2 regions of the Microbacterium sp. gxy059 genome follow, and region 2 is predicted to be linked to the other one. Evidence: predicted binding sites of a transcription regulator. Region 2 holds the regulator's gene; the other holds the start of a gene.
The links. Region 2 encodes LexA, which represses DNA repair genes until DNA is damaged. Its sites were predicted from a motif close to TCGAACANNTGTTCGA; they were not measured.
Positions count from the first base shown of each region.

Region 1 (7,542 bases), on a different contig from region 2:
TCGGCATCGCCGCGAGCGCCGCCGCGATCGTGCTCGGGGCGATCGGCATCGCCTCCGCGCTGGCCCCGGACGAGGAGCCGACGGTCGTCCGGGAGGCGCCGCTCATCGCGCCGTCCGAGACGCCCTCGCCGACGCCCTCGGAGAGCCCCTCGGCGACGCCGTCTCCCTCCCCGTCCCCGTCTCCGAGCACGGATCCCGAGCCCGCCCCTGGCTCTGCGGACTCCGGAGAGGCCGGCACGGGGACGGGCGACGCGCCGCAGCCCGTCGCGCCCCCTCCGCCCGTCGACCTCGATGACGACGACGATGACGACGACGATGACGATGATGATGACATCGACGACGATCTCGACGACGACGATGATGACGATCTCGACGACGAGGACGACGACTGATCCGACGCCGGACCGGGTGTGGATAACTTCAGCGAGGGATCCCAGAAGCCTCTAGCGTGCTGAGCATGGCACGTCGACTCCTCGCCTCCTCCGCTCTCCTCGCGAGCCTCGTCCTCGTCTCCTGCGCGGCGGAGGAGCCCGAGCCGACCTGGACGGAGGAGCGGGCGTACGCCGAGGCCGAGGAGGTGTATCGGGCGTTCCACGAGGCGTCGATGGAGCGGTATGCGGGCGGGGACGACGAGAGCTATCTGCAGTACCTGACGCCGGAGATGCAGGATGGCGAGAGGGACGGGCAAGAATGGCTCGACGAGAATGGCCTGGTGATGGGCGGTCGAACCGAGATCCTGGCATTCGAACCGATTAGCTATAGCGAGACGGGTGAGAGCATCGCCGTCTCAGCGGAAGTTTGCATTGACGGTAGCGGGCTATTCGTTGAAGATGCGCAAGGTGAGGTCGTCACGCCCCGCGAGGATAGCCCTCGCTATCAGGTGGTCGTCGATTTCACCTCGATCAACTCAGAACTCCTGATCTCGGAGCTTTCTGAGGAAGAAGGAAGGTCGTGTTGATATCTGTCCTGCTATTTGCTGGAGGCCTTCTCGGCGCTGGCGCGGAAGTAGCGGACGCGACGGAGGGTTTTTCGTCATCCTGTAACACCATCGCTATCGATCTGGGCATCTGCACCGAGAACCCCGGCGACGAGGTCATCATCGGCGGCGAGATCCCCGTCCCCGGCCCCTCCGCGCCGGCCCCGGATCCCGCTCCGCCGGCGCCTGGCGGTCCGCCGGTCGTCCCCGTCCCGGGCCCTGCGCTCCCGGGCGGCCCGGGAGAGCGGGCGCCGGACGAGAGATCTCCCGGCGACACGGGCGGGGGAGGGCGGCAGTGCCTCGACCCCGACGGCGTGCCCCTCGGCATCGTGTGCGGCGAGCTGCCCCCGGACGAGCCGGGCCCGGCGGAGGAGCCTCCGCCGGGGGAGGATCCGGTGCCCGAGATCCCGCCGATCCGGGTGAGCGACGTCGCCTCCTTCGCCCCTCAGCCGGTCGGCCCCGTCATCGAGCCCCACGGCATCGGCGTGCGCGGCGCGCCCATGAACGTCGCGATCTCCGCGCCCGTGCACACCGTCGGCGGCACCCTGTTCGATCTGCCCGTGAGCGTCACCTTCACGCCGGCGAGCTACGCGATCGACTACGGCGACGGATCCGCGCAGACCGTGTCCGGCGGCGTCGGCACCTGGGAGGAGCTCGGCCAGGAGCAGCTCACGGCCACGCCGACCAGCCACGCCTACGCGGAGCGGGGCGCCTACGTCGTCACCGTCTCGGTGTCCTACTCCGCCGTCGTCGACTTCGGGCGGTGGGGAGCGCACCCCGTCCAGGGCCTCGTCACGCCGGCCGCTCACACGACCGAGGTGGAGGTCTACGAGATCCGCACGGGGCTCGTCGACAGCACGTGCCTCGAGGACCCGACCGGGCCCGGCTGCGCCGCGGTCGGGTGAGGCCGGCAGGGTCGGCGAGAGCGGGCGGCGCGACCGATACGCTGAGGCCATGCCCCTCATCGCAGTCACCGGCGGGATCGCGTCGGGCAAGTCCACGATCTCCCGGCGGCTCGCGGAGCACGGGGCGGTCGTCGTCGACGCCGACCGCGTCGTCCGCGACCTGCAGCAGCCGGGCGAGCCGGTGCTCGCCGCGATCGTCGAGGCGTTCGGCGACGACGTGCTCGCCGAGGACGGGTCCCTCGACCGGGCCGCCCTCGGCGCCCTCGTGTTCTCCGACCCCGACCGCCTCGCGGCTCTCAACGCGATCGTGCACCCCGCCGTGCGCGCCGAGACCGCCCGCCGCTTCCGCGCCGCGCTCGACGCGGATCCCGACGCGGTCGTCGTGTACGACGTGCCGCTGCTCGCCGAGGCGCGAGGGACGGGGGAGTGGGATCACGTCGTCGTCGCCCACGCGCCCGCAGAGACCCGCGTCGCCCGCATGGTCTCCGAGCGGGGCATGAGCGCGGAGGACGCGCGCGCCCGGATCGCGAACCAGGCGTCGGACGACGAGCGCCGCGCCCTCGCCGACACCGTCGTCGACACGTCCGGGACGATCGACGAGACGCTCGCGCAGGCCGACGCGCTCTGGAGGAGGCTCCGCCCCGCCGGAAGCTGAGAGGATCCGTCCGTCCGGTTCCGATGTCGGAGGGCGGGAATAGCCTGGGAGCATGCAGACGACGCGCAGCGTGCGACCCTTCGAAGTGGTCAGCGAGTACCAGCCCTCCGGCGATCAGCCGAAGGCGATCCGAGAGCTCGCGGCCCGCATCAACGCCGGCGAGACCGACGTCGTCCTGCTGGGCGCGACCGGAACGGGGAAGTCCGCGACCACCGCCTGGCTCATCGAGCAGATCCAGCGGCCCACGCTCGTCCTCGCGCACAACAAGACCCTCGCGGCGCAGCTCGCGAACGAGTTCCGCGACCTCATGCCGCACAACGCCGTCGAGTACTTCGTCTCCTACTACGACTACTACCAGCCAGAGGCGTATGTGCCGCAGACCGATACGTTCATCGAGAAGGACAGCTCGATCAACGCCGAGGTCGAGCGGCTCCGGCACTCCACGACGAACTCCCTGCTGAGCCGCCGCGACGTGATCGTCGTCAGCACCGTCTCCTGCATCTACGGACTCGGCTCGCCCGAGGAGTACCTGCGGTCCCTCGTCGCGCTGCAGGTCGGCGAGCGCTACGACCGCGACGCGCTCATCCGGCAGTTCATCTCGATGCAGTACAACCGCAACGACGTCGACTTCTCGCGCGGCAACTTCCGCGTGCGGGGCGACACGATCGAGATCATCCCGGTGTACGAGGAGCACGCGATCCGCATCGAGCTCTTCGGCGACGAGATCGAGGCGATCCAGAAGCTCCACCCGCTCACGGGCGAAGTCATCGAGAAGATGGACGCCGTGGCCGTGTTCCCCGCGACGCACTACGCCGCGGGCACCGACACGGTCGCCCGCGCGATCACGACCATCGAGACCGAGCTCGCCGCGCGCCTCGCCGAGCTCGAGAAGCAGGGCAAGCTCCTCGAGGCCCAGCGCCTCAAGATGCGCACCACCTTCGACCTCGAGATGCTCCAGCAGATCGGCTTCTGCTCGGGCATCGAGAACTACTCGCGGCACCTCGACGGGCGCGAGGCGGGCGAGCCCCCGCACACGCTGCTCGACTTCTTCCCCGACGACTTCGTGATCGTCATCGACGAGTCCCACGTCACGGTCCCGCAGATCGGCGCCATGTATGAGGGAGACGCGTCGCGCAAGCGCACCCTCGTCGACCACGGCTTCCGCCTGCCGAGCGCGCTCGACAACCGCCCCCTCCGGTGGGACGAGTTCAAGGAGCGCATCGGCCAGGCCGTCTACCTGTCCGCGACGCCGGGCAAGTACGAGATGGGCATCGCCGACGGTGTCGTCGAGCAGATCATCCGCCCGACGGGCCTCGTCGACCCCGAGGTGATCGTGAAGCCCTCCGAGGGCCAGATCGACGACCTGCTCGAGGAGATCCGCCTCCGCGTCGACCGCGACGAGCGCGTGCTCGTCACGACCCTCACGAAGAAGATGGCCGAGGAGCTCACCGACTTCCTCGACGAGCACGGCGTGCGGGTGCGCTACCTGCACAGCGACGTCGACACGCTTCGCCGCGTGGAGCTGCTCACCGAGCTCCGCCAGGGCGTGTACGACGTGCTCGTCGGCATCAACCTGCTGCGCGAGGGCCTCGACCTGCCCGAGGTGTCGCTCGTCGCGATCCTCGACGCCGACAAGGAGGGCTTCCTCCGCAGCGAGACCTCGCTCATCCAGACCATCGGCCGCGCGGCGCGCAACGTCGCCGGCCAGGTGCACATGTACGCCGACCGCATCACCGACTCGATGCGGAGGGCGCTCGACGAGACCGATCGTCGTCGCGAGATCCAGATCGCCTACAACCGCGAGCACGGCATCGACCCGCAGCCCCTGCGCAAGAAGATCGCCGACATCACCGACAGCCTCGCGCGCGAGGAGGCCGACACGGCCGAGCTGCTCGGCAAGCGCAAGAAGGATCCCCGCGTCAAGGACGGCGGTCGCGGTCGCGCGGCGACTCCCGTCCGGAAGCGCGAGGGGATCGCCGCGGAGGGCGCCGAGCAGCTCGAGCAGTCGATCGCCGATCTCTCGCAGCAGATGCTGCAGGCGGCCGAGGAGCTCAAGTTCGAGCTCGCGGCCCGGCTGCGCGACGAGGTGCAGGACCTCAAGTACGAGCTGCGGCAGATGGAGAAGGCCGGCCACGCCTGATCCGCCCTGAGCACCCCGAGAAGGCCGGCGTCCGCCGGGAGGGGCGAGGAAGCTGAGAATCCATTCGAACATGCGTCCGAATGTCCGAGGTCGGACGTAGGATCGACGACGTGCCGATCATCCCCGTAGACACCACCCAGAAGATCACCGTGCGCGGTGCCCGCGTGCACAATCTCAAGAACGTCGACCTCGAGATCCCGCGCGAGAAGATGATCGTGTTCACGGGTCTGTCGGGATCGGGGAAGTCGAGCCTCGCGTTCGACACCATCTTCGCCGAGGGCCAGCGACGCTACGTCGAGTCGCTCAGCGCCTACGCGCGGCAGTTCCTGGGCCAGGTCGACCGCCCCGACGTCGACGCCATCGAGGGGCTCAGCCCCGCGGTCTCGATCGACCAGAAGTCGACCAACCGCAACCCGCGCTCGACCGTCGGCACGATCACCGAGATCTACGACTACATGCGCCTCCTCTGGGCGCGCATCGGCATCCCGCACTGCCCGGTCTGCGACGCCACGATCCAGCGCCAGACGGTGCAGCAGATCGCCGACCAGCTCGTCGCGCTGCCCGACGGCACCCGCTACCAGGTCGTCGCTCCCGTCGTCAGCCAGAAGAAGGGCGAGTTCGTCGACCTGTTCGCCGAGCTGGGGTCGAAGGGATTCTCCCGCGCGATCGTCGACGGCGAGCTCATCCAGCTGTCCGAGCCCCCGAAGCTCAGGAAGTCGTACAAGCACGACATCGCGGTCGTCGTCGACCGCCTCGTGGCCCGCGGCGAGAGCATGGTCTCGCGCGTCACCGACTCCGTCGAGACGGCCCTCGGCCTCACCGACGGCGTCGTCGACGTCAACTTCGTCGACGAGGACGGCGACGACGCCTGGCAGTCGTTCAGCGAGAAGCTCGCGTGCCCCAACGGGCACGCCCTGCAGCTCACCGAGATCGAGCCGCGCACGTTCTCGTTCAACGCGCCCTTCGGCGCGTGCCCGGTCTGCTCGGGGCTCGGCACGAAGATGTCGGTCGACGTCGACCTCATGCTCGGCGATGACGAGCTGTCCATCGCCGAGGGCGTCATCGTCCCCTGGACGACGCAGGGCAAGGGGCTGTTCCAGTACTACGAGCGCCTCCTCGAGGGGCTCGCCGACGACCTCTCCTTCTCCCTGCACACGCCCTGGCGCGCGCTTCCCGAGTCGGTCCGCGAGGCGGTGCTCTACGGGCAGGACTACAAGGTCAACGTCCAGTACAAGAACCGCTGGGGCCGCGAGGTGCGCTACGCCAGCGGCTTCGAGGGCGTCGTCCCGTACATCGAGCGCCAGTACGCGCAGGCCGAGAGCGACACGCAGCGGGCGCGCTGGGCCGAGTACCTGCGCGAGATCCCCTGCTCCGTCTGCCAGGGCGCGCGCCTCAAGCCCGAGGTGCTCGCGGTCAAGGTCGCGGGGCGATCCATCGCCGCGGCGGCCGACCTCAGCCTCGACGACACGATGGAGCTCGTGAACTCGATCGAGCTCACCGACCGCGAGGCGATGATCGCCGCGCAGGTGCTGCGCGAGATCCGGGTGCGCCTCGAGTTCCTCCTGCGCGTGGGCCTCAACTACCTCACGCTCAGCCGTTCGGCGGGGTCCCTCTCGGGCGGCGAGGCGCAGCGCATCCGGCTCGCCACGCAGATCGGCACGGGGCTGACGGGAGTGCTCTACGTGCTCGACGAGCCCTCGATCGGCCTGCACCAGCGCGACAACCGCCGGCTCATCGGCACCCTCGAAGCCCTCCGCGACCTCGGCAACACGCTCGTGGTCGTCGAGCACGACGAGGAGACGATCGAGTCGAGCGACTGGGTCGTCGACATCGGGCCCCGCGCGGGCGAGGGCGGGGGAGAGGTCATCCACTCCGGCCCGTACGAGCAGCTGGCGGGCGACGAGCGCTCGCTCACCGGCGACTACCTCGCCGGGCGCCGCCGCATCGAGGTCCCGGCGAAGCGCAGGAAGATCGACCGCAAGCGCATGATCGCGGTGCAGGGCGCGCGGGAGAACAACCTCCGCGGCGTCGACGCCTCGTTCCCCCTCGGCGTCTTCACGGCCGTGACGGGCGTGAGCGGATCCGGCAAGTCGACCCTCGTGAACGACATCCTCTACGAGGTCCTCGCGCAGAAGCTCAACGGCGCGCGCACGGTGCCGGGCAAGCACAAGCGGGTGACGGGCCTCGAGCACCTCGACAAGGTCATCCACGTCGACCAGGCGCCCATCGGCCGCACGCCGCGATCCAACCCGGCCACCTACACGGGCGTCTTCGACCGCATCCGCGCCCTGTTCGCGGAGACCCCGGAGGCGAAGGTGCGCGGCTACCAGGCCGGCCGTTTCAGCTTCAACGTCAAGGGCGGCCGCTGCGAGGCGTGCTCGGGAGACGGCACCCTCAAGATCGAGATGAACTTCCTGCCCGACGTGTACGTCGACTGCGAGGTCTGCGAGGGCAAGCGCTACAACCGCGACACCCTGCAGGTGCACTACAAGGGCAAGAACATCGCCGAGGTGCTCGAGATGTCGATCGCGGAGGCCGCGGAGTTCTTCGAGCCCATCCAGGCGATCCACCGCTACATGAAGACGCTCGTCGACGTCGGCCTCGGGTACGTGCGGCTCGGTCAGGCCGCGACCACGCTCTCCGGCGGAGAGGCCCAGCGCGTCAAGCTCGCGACCGAGCTGCAGAAGCGCAGCCGCGGACGCAGCGTGTACGTGCTCGACGAGCCGACGACGGGCCTCCACTTCGAAGACGTGCGCAAGCTCCTCGAGGTGCTGAACGGCCTCGTCGAGAAGGGCAACACCGTCATCGTCATCGAGCACAACCTCGACGTGATCAAGTCGGCCGACTGGATCGTCGACCTCGGGCC
Region 1 is NZ_JAMXWT010000002.1:57,985-65,526, forward strand. It holds gene NHL53_RS01785 (hypothetical protein) at 1-392, shown strand, start outside; gene NHL53_RS01790 (hypothetical protein) at 458-958, shown strand; gene NHL53_RS01795 (hypothetical protein) at 1,291-1,881, shown strand; gene coaE (dephospho-CoA kinase) at 1,931-2,536, shown strand; gene uvrB (excinuclease ABC subunit UvrB) at 2,589-4,676, shown strand; gene uvrA (excinuclease ABC subunit UvrA) at 4,787-7,542, shown strand, end outside.
Region 1: the regulator LexA is predicted to act here: its motif matches at 4,741-4,756, upstream of uvrA (excinuclease ABC subunit UvrA).

Region 2 (7,542 bases):
CGATGTAGACCTGCTCGTCCTCCGGCCAGGGGCCGACGAGCGAGTCGAAGTAGCGCGCCTCGAAGTCGTGCGTCTCGGCGAGCAGCATGCGCAGGTCCGCGACGCCGTAGCGGCTGATGCCGGCGGAGAACACGTCGGTGTCGGCGAGCGCGCAGAGCACGGTCCAGCCCCCGGCGGATCCGCCCTTGATGGCGATGCGATCGGGGTCGGCGAGCCCCGCGTCGACGAGGCCCCGCGCGGCCGCGGCCACGTCCTGCACGTCGGCCACGCCCCAGGCGTGCCGCAGCCGATCGCGGTAGGCCCGTCCGTAGCCGGAGGAGCCCGAGTAGTTGACGTCGAGCACGCCGATCCCGCGGCTCGTCCAGAACGCGGCGTTCTGCGAGAGGTCTCCCGTCACGTGCCCGGTGGGGCCGCCGTGCACGAGCACGAGCACGGGAGGCAGCTCGCCAGGGGGAGCCTCGGCGTCGGGGCTCGACGGGGGATAGAAGAAGGCGTGCACTTCGCCGTTGGGCCCCGGGAACGTCATGGGGCGGGCGACCGAGCGCAGTCCGGGCGCGCCGCCGACCTCCCCGCCGCGCACGGGGGAGAGCGAGCGCTCGTCCACGTCGAGCAGCCACAGGCCGCCGGGCACCTCCGCGCCCGCCCCGCTGAGGAGGACGCGCTCGCCCTGCACGTCCTCGATGTGCAGATCGCCCGTGAGCGGCGTCTCGAGCTCGGTCACGGCGCCGGAGGCCGGGTCGATCATGACGAGGCGTGAGCGGCCGTTCGTCACGACCGCGAGCACGCGGCCGTCGGCGAGCGGGGCGTACCAGCGGGTCCCGAGGCTCCATAGCGGGCCGCCCGTGTCGCCGTCGACGGGGAACAGCAGCTCGGGCGCCGAGGCGGCGGGTCCGTCGGAGATCCGGGTGCGGAACAGGTTCCATCGCGCCGGGCCGAGCGAGGCGTCGGCGGCGGATCGCGGAGGGTCGGCCGCGAACAGCAGCTCGTCGTCCGAGATCCACTCGGGCTGCAGCGCGGCGACGTCCGCCCCGGATCCGTGGCCGCCGGCCACGCGGATCCCTCCGACCGCGCGCCCGTCCTCGTCGAGATCGGCGACGCGCAGCTCCGCGGCGTCCCACGGCATGTCCGGGTGATTCCAGGCGATCCACGCGATGCGGCCGGCGCGGGGGGACGGGAAGGCGAGGAAGTCGCTGCCGGCCACGACGCTCGCGATGCGGTCGGGGTCGGCCGCCGCGGACCCGTCGATCGGGATCCTCACGATGTCGCGCGCCGGGGTCGTGTGGGGTTCCCCGTGGGTCTCCCTGACCGCCCAGAGAGCGTCCTCCGCCCAGACGAGGTCGCCGAAGCAGAAGCGCGGATCCTCCGGCGTGAGGGGCACGGGGTCGTCGCCCGGCGCGAGCAGGCGCACGCGCTGGTCGGCCTGCGTCACGAACGCGACGCGGGCGTCGCCGAGGAGCGTCCAGGCGCCGCCGCCGTACTCGTGCACGCGGGAGCGCGCGCTCCAGGGGGCGGGCAGCAGCGGCTGATCGGACGCCGACGACAGGATGGCGGTGCGCCCGCGCTCGGCGGGGATGCCCTCGGCCCAGAGGATCTCGTCGCCCGCGAATCGCGCTCCCGAGAGGCGGAGGGATCCGCTCGGCATGTCCTGGGGGCGGATCGGGGACGGCCACGTTCCGTAGGGGAGCTGCTGCGCGGGGGACATGCCCCCACGCTAGGGCACGGGCCGCGGACGCGTCACGCCGCGGGGCGTCAGACGGCGCGCAGCACCGCGACGACCTTGCCGAGCACGACCGCCTCGTCGCCGAGGATCGGCTCGAAGGCGGAGTTGCGCGGCAGCAGCCAGACGTGCCCGTCGCGCCGCCGGAACGTCTTGACGGTGGCCTCGCCGTCGAGCATGGCGGCGACGATCTCTCCGTTCTCCGCGGAGGCCTGCGCGCGGATGACCACCCAGTCGCCGTCGCAGATCGCGGCGTCGATCATCGACTCGCCCTGCACCTTCAGCATGAACAGCTCGCCGCCGCCGACCAGCTGGCGGGGGAGGGGGAAGATCTCCTCGACCTGCTGCTCGGCGGTGATCGGGACGCCTGCCGCGATCTGCCCGACGAGCGGGACGAGGGTCGCGTCGCCCATGGCGGGCGCGCTGTCGGCGGGGCTCTCGGTCGAGGCGCCTGGCAGGTCGATGAGCACCTCCATGGCGCGGGTCTTGCCGGGGTCGCGGCGGAGGTAGCCGCTCAGCTCGAGCTGCCCGAGCTGGTGGGTGACGCTCGAGAGCGACTTCAGTCCGACCGCGTCGCCGATCTCGCGCATGCTCGGCGGATAGCCGTTGACCTGGATCGACCGCTGGATCACCTCGAGGATCGCGAGCTGCTTCTCGCTGAGGCTCTTGCGGCGGCGGCCCGGCCGCTTTCCCTCGGTCCTGTCGACGGCGCTCATCCGCGTCTCCTCTTCGAATGTCAGTGGCCCCTGGTGGGCTGTGGTCGTCTCCCCGACGGTACGTCATGCGCACCGTTCTTCGACACCTTTGTTCGAGTGTGTCGCCGACATCGGGCGCGTCGGGAGATGATCGGGGGTTGACTCGATCGGATTATCGAAGATATATTCGGAACATCGGTACGACGGAGGGCATCACGATGAGCACGATCAGCATGGCAGCGGCGGGCGTCGGCTCGGCTCGCCCCGCGACGCGCACCCGTCTGCGCATTACCGCACGGGGGCGTCGCGTCCTCGCCGCTCTCGCGGCCGCACCGCTCGTCGGCGCGATCGCGGCGGGCGTCCTGGGTGGCGGCATCGCCCTCGGCTCCGGCGAACAGGGCGCGGAGCCGGGCTCGTTCGCCACCGTCACGGTGTCGCCAGGCGAGTCCCTGTGGACGATCGCGGAGCGCGTGGCACCGTCCGCCGACCCCCGCGACGTCGTGGCCGAGATCGCCTCGCTCAATCAGCTGGGCGCGCACCCCGTCCAGGCGGGCCAGACGATCGCGATCCCCGCCCAGTTCTCGTCCGACAGCTGAGTCGCGCCGTAGCATGGGGGCGTGGTGACTCTCGACGACCTGCCCCTCCGCGACGATCTGCGCGGTCAGAAGCCCTACGGCGCGCCCCAGGCGCCTCTCCCCGTGGCGCTCAACGTCAACGAGAACACACACCCGATCCCCGCCGAGGTCGCCGACGACATCGCGGAGTCGGTGGCCAAGGCCGTCTCGGGGCTCAACCGCTACCCGGACCGCGAGTTCGCGGAGCTGCGCGAGGGGTTCGCCTCGTACCTCGGCCACGGGCTTGCCGCCGATCAGATCTGGGCGGCGAACGGCTCGAACGAGGTGCTGCAGCACGTGCTGCAGGCGTTCGCCGGACCCGGGCGCTCGGCCTTCGGCTTCGCGCCCACCTACTCGATGTACTCGCTCCTCGTGCGGGGCGTGGGATCGACGTGGATCGCGGGGGAGCGCGGGGCGCGCTTCGAGCTGGAGCCCGGCGACGCCGCGCGTCAGGTGCGCGAGGCCGACCCCGATGTCGTGTTCCTCTGCGCCCCCAACAACCCGACCGGCACGCGGCTGCCACTCGACGTCGTCGAGGCGGTCTACGAGGCCGCGCGCGGCATCGTGATCGTCGACGAGGCCTATGTCGAGTTCGCCGGCGACGAGCAGCCGTCCGCGATCACGCTGCTCCCCGGACGCGAGCGCCTGCTCGTCTCGCGCACGATGAGCAAGGCGTTCGCCTTCGCGGGAGCGCGCGTCGGCTACCTCGCCGCCGACCCCGCGGTCGTCGACGCGCTGCGCCTCGTGCGGCTGCCCTACCACCTCAGCGCGGTCACGCAGGCGGCGGCGTCCGCGGCGCTGCGGCACAGCGAGACCATGCTCCGCACGGTCTCCGACATCGTCGTGCAGCGCGACCGCATCTCCGCGACGCTCGAGGCGCTGGGCTACGACCCCTACCCCTCGGCGAGCAACTTCGTGCTGTTCGGCGGGGTCGACGACCCGGCCGACACGTGGCGACGGCTCTATGACCGCGGGGTACTCGTCCGCGACATCGGCATCCCGGGGCACCTGCGCGTGACCGCGGGGACGGAGGCCGAGACCACCGCGTTCCTCGACGCTCTCGCCGCCCTCCGCGACGCATAGGATCGACGCATGACGAACGCCCGCACCGCGAGCCTGACCCGCACCACGAGCGAGTCCTCGATCGAGCTCGAGCTCGACCTCGACGGCAGGGGGAAGAGCGACATCTCGACGTCGGTCCCCTTCTTCGACCACATGCTCACCGCCTTCGCGAAGCACTCGCTGACCGATCTGCGCGTGCGGGCGACGGGAGACACCCACATCGACGTGCACCACACGGTCGAGGACACGGCGATCGTGCTCGGGCAGGCGGTGCGCGAGGCGCTGGGCGACAAGTCGGGCATCGCGCGCTACGGCGACGCGCTCGTGCCGCTCGACGAGGCGCTCGCGCAGGCGGTGGTCGACATCTCCGGCCGTCCCTTCCTCGTGCACGAGGGCGAGCCCGACGGCTTCGCGATGCACCTCATCGGCGGGCACTTCACGGGGTCGATGGTGCGCCACACCTTCGAGGCGTTCGCCTTCCACGCGGGGCTCACGATGCACGTGCGCGTCGTGTCCGGCCGCGATCCGCACCACATCGCCGAGGCCGAGTACAAGGCGCTGGCCAGGGCCTTCCGCCAGGCCAAGGCGATCGATCCCCTCGTCGACGGGGTGCCCTCCACCAAGGGTGCGCTGTGACGGACGCGCGCCCCGTCGTCGCCGTCCTCGACTACGGATCCGGCAACGTCCACTCGGCCGTCAAGGCACTCGACGCCGCGGGCGCGGATGCGCGCCTCACCCGCGACCGCGGCCTCGTCGCCGACGCCGACGGCCTCCTCGTCCCCGGCGTGGGGGCGTTCGACGCGGTCATGCGGCAGCTCGAGGCGATCCGCGGCGGGGAGCTCATCGAGCGCCGTCTCGCGGGCGGCCGACCCGTGCTGGGCATCTGCGTCGGCATGCAGGTGCTGTTCGAGCGCGGCGTCGAGCGCGGCGTCGAGACCGAGGGCCTCGGCCAGTGGCCGGGCGCGGTCGAGCGGCTTGACGCGCCCGTCGTCCCGCACATGGGGTGGAGCGCGGTCGAACCCGGCGCCGGCTCCCGGCTGTTCGCGGGGCTCGAGGGGGAGCGCTTCTACTTCGTGCACTCGTACGCGGCGCGCGCGTGGTCGCTCGATGTGATCCCGCCCTTCCCCGAGCCCGCGGTGACGTGGGCCGTGCACGGCTCCCCGTTCGTCGCGGCGGTCGAGAACGGCCCCCTGTCGGCCACGCAGTTCCACCCCGAGAAGTCCGGCGAGGCGGGCATCCGCCTGCTGCGCAACTGGATCGGCACGCTGAGCCGCTGAGCACCCCGCGCGGATTGGCGCGATGACCCCGCGGGGTCTAGCTTTGATGCTTGTGCGTGACGTGGGAGAGTCCCGCGGGCATCGAGGAGACATGAACGATTTCGCGTCCACCCCCGGACTGGTCCTTCTTCCCGCCGTCGACGTCGCCGACGGCCGCGCCGTGCGCCTCACCCAGGGCGAGGCCGGATCCGAGACGAGCTACGGCGACCCGGTCGAGGCCGCCGAGCAGTGGCGCGACCAGGGCGCGGAGTGGCTGCACCTGGTCGACCTCGACGCGGCCTTCGGCCGCGGCCAGAACACCGCCGTCCTGCGCCGCGTCATCAAGCACATGAAGGGCGTGAACGTCGAGATCTCCGGCGGCATCCGCGACGACGCCTCGCTCGAGGCGGCGCTGGAGAGCGGCGCGCAGCGCGTGAACCTCGGCACCGCCGCCCTCGAGAACCCCGACTGGACCGAGGCGGTCATCGCCCGCTACGGCGAGGCGATCGCGGTGGGGCTCGACGTGCGCGGCACGACGCTCGCCGCCCGCGGCTGGACCCAGGAGGGCGGCGACCTCTGGGAGGTGCTCGAGCGCCTCGAGGCCGCGAACTGCGCGCGCTACGTCGTGACCGACGTCACCAAGGACGGCACGCTGCGCGGCCCGAACATCGACCTGCTGCGTCAGATGACCGAGCGCACCGACCGCCCGGTCGTCGCGTCGGGCGGCATCTCGAGCCTCGACGACATCGCCGCGCTGCGCGACCTCGTCCCCGCGGGCGTCGAGGGTGCGATCGTCGGCAAGGCGCTCTACGCCGGGGCCTTCACGCTCGCCGAGGCGCTGGATGTCGCACGGGTCTGACGGATCCGGCCGCGACCTCCCGGAGCACCTGCGCGGTCTCGCGGGCTCTGCGGCGGACTCGGCGGGCCAGCCGTGGGCCGGCCGCGCCTTCCAGCCCAATCCGGCGGCGGGCGACGACGGCTCGGCGGATCCGGCGCTGTGGGATGCGCTCGTGCGCTTCCGGGAGGGCTCGGGCGACGCCGTCGCTGTGGTCGACGCGCTGCGCACCGCGCGCGTGCTCGTGCCGCTCGTCGCCGAGAAGGGCGAGGAGGGCGTCGGGCCGACGGGGCTGACGGTCGACAAGACCCAGGAGCTGTCGATCGTGACGGTGCGGGCGCCGGACGGCCGGTCGGTGCTGCCGGTGTTCACCTGCGTCGAGACGATGCGCCGCTGGAACCCCGCGGCGCGCCCGATCCCCGTCGCGGGCACCAGGGCCGCCCTGGCGGCGGCGGGGGACGAGACCGACCTCGTCGTCGTGGATCCCACGAGCGAGACGGAGTTCGCGGTGCGGCGTCCCGCGATCTGGTCGATCGCGCAGGATCGCGCGTGGGCGCCGCCGTGGCTGAGCACCGAGGTCGTCGGGGCCTTCCAGGAGTCGGTCGGCCAGGAGCTCGCGGTCATCGACATCCACGTCGGCCCCGGCGATCCGGAGGCGCGCCTGCGCGGCCCCGAGGTGCTCGTGACCCTCACTCTCGTCAGGGGGCTCGACCGGGCCGAGCTCGACGTCGTGCTCCAGCGTCTCGCGCGGCGCTGGTCGCAGGACGACCGGATCGCGGTGCTCGTCGACTCGATGCAGGTGCGGCTCGCCCCCGCCGACGACTGACGCCCGCCGGCGGGAGCCGACGGGCGTCACGGGGCGGGTCAGACGACCGAGCCGGTGTACTTCTCGCCCGGCCCGCTGCCGGGGGCGTCCGGGATCCGAGAGATCTCGCGGAAGCGCAGCTGCAGCGTGCGCAGCCCGTCGCGGATGGGGCGCGCGTGGGAGTCGCTGATCTCGGGGGCGGCGGCCGTGACGAGCCCGGCGAGGGCGTTGATGAGCTTGCGCGCCTCGTCGAGGTCGACGAGCTCGTCGGCGTCGGCCTCGTCGCCCAGCCCGAGCTTGACGGCGGCGGCGCTCATGAGGTGGATGCAGGCCGAGGAGACGACCTCGACCGCCGGCACGTCGGCGATGTCGCGCACGACGTCGGTGGCGGCGGCCTGGGCGTCGCGCTCCTCCCAGCGGTGGATCCGCGAGGCGTCGGACGAGGGGGCCGGGGCGGGGGAGCCCTCGGGGATGGCGGTCATATGCTGCTCTCTGCTAGACTTCTCCGGGCTCCGAAATCCGTTTCGGACGAAAGAGGATCTACATCCCACCCGCGCT
Region 2 is NZ_JAMXWT010000010.1:4,282-11,823, reverse strand. It holds gene NHL53_RS07600 (alpha/beta hydrolase family protein) at 1-1,702, opposite strand, end outside; gene lexA (transcriptional repressor LexA) at 1,750-2,433, opposite strand; gene NHL53_RS07590 (LysM peptidoglycan-binding domain-containing protein) at 2,631-3,008, shown strand; gene NHL53_RS07585 (histidinol-phosphate transaminase) at 3,030-4,109, shown strand; gene hisB (imidazoleglycerol-phosphate dehydratase HisB) at 4,119-4,724, shown strand; gene hisH (imidazole glycerol phosphate synthase subunit HisH) at 4,721-5,365, shown strand; gene priA (bifunctional 1-(5-phosphoribosyl)-5-((5-phosphoribosylamino)methylideneamino)imidazole-4-carboxamide isomerase/phosphoribosylanthranilate isomerase PriA) at 5,457-6,203, shown strand; gene NHL53_RS07565 (SseB family protein) at 6,187-7,005, shown strand; gene NHL53_RS07560 (DUF1844 domain-containing protein) at 7,044-7,466, opposite strand.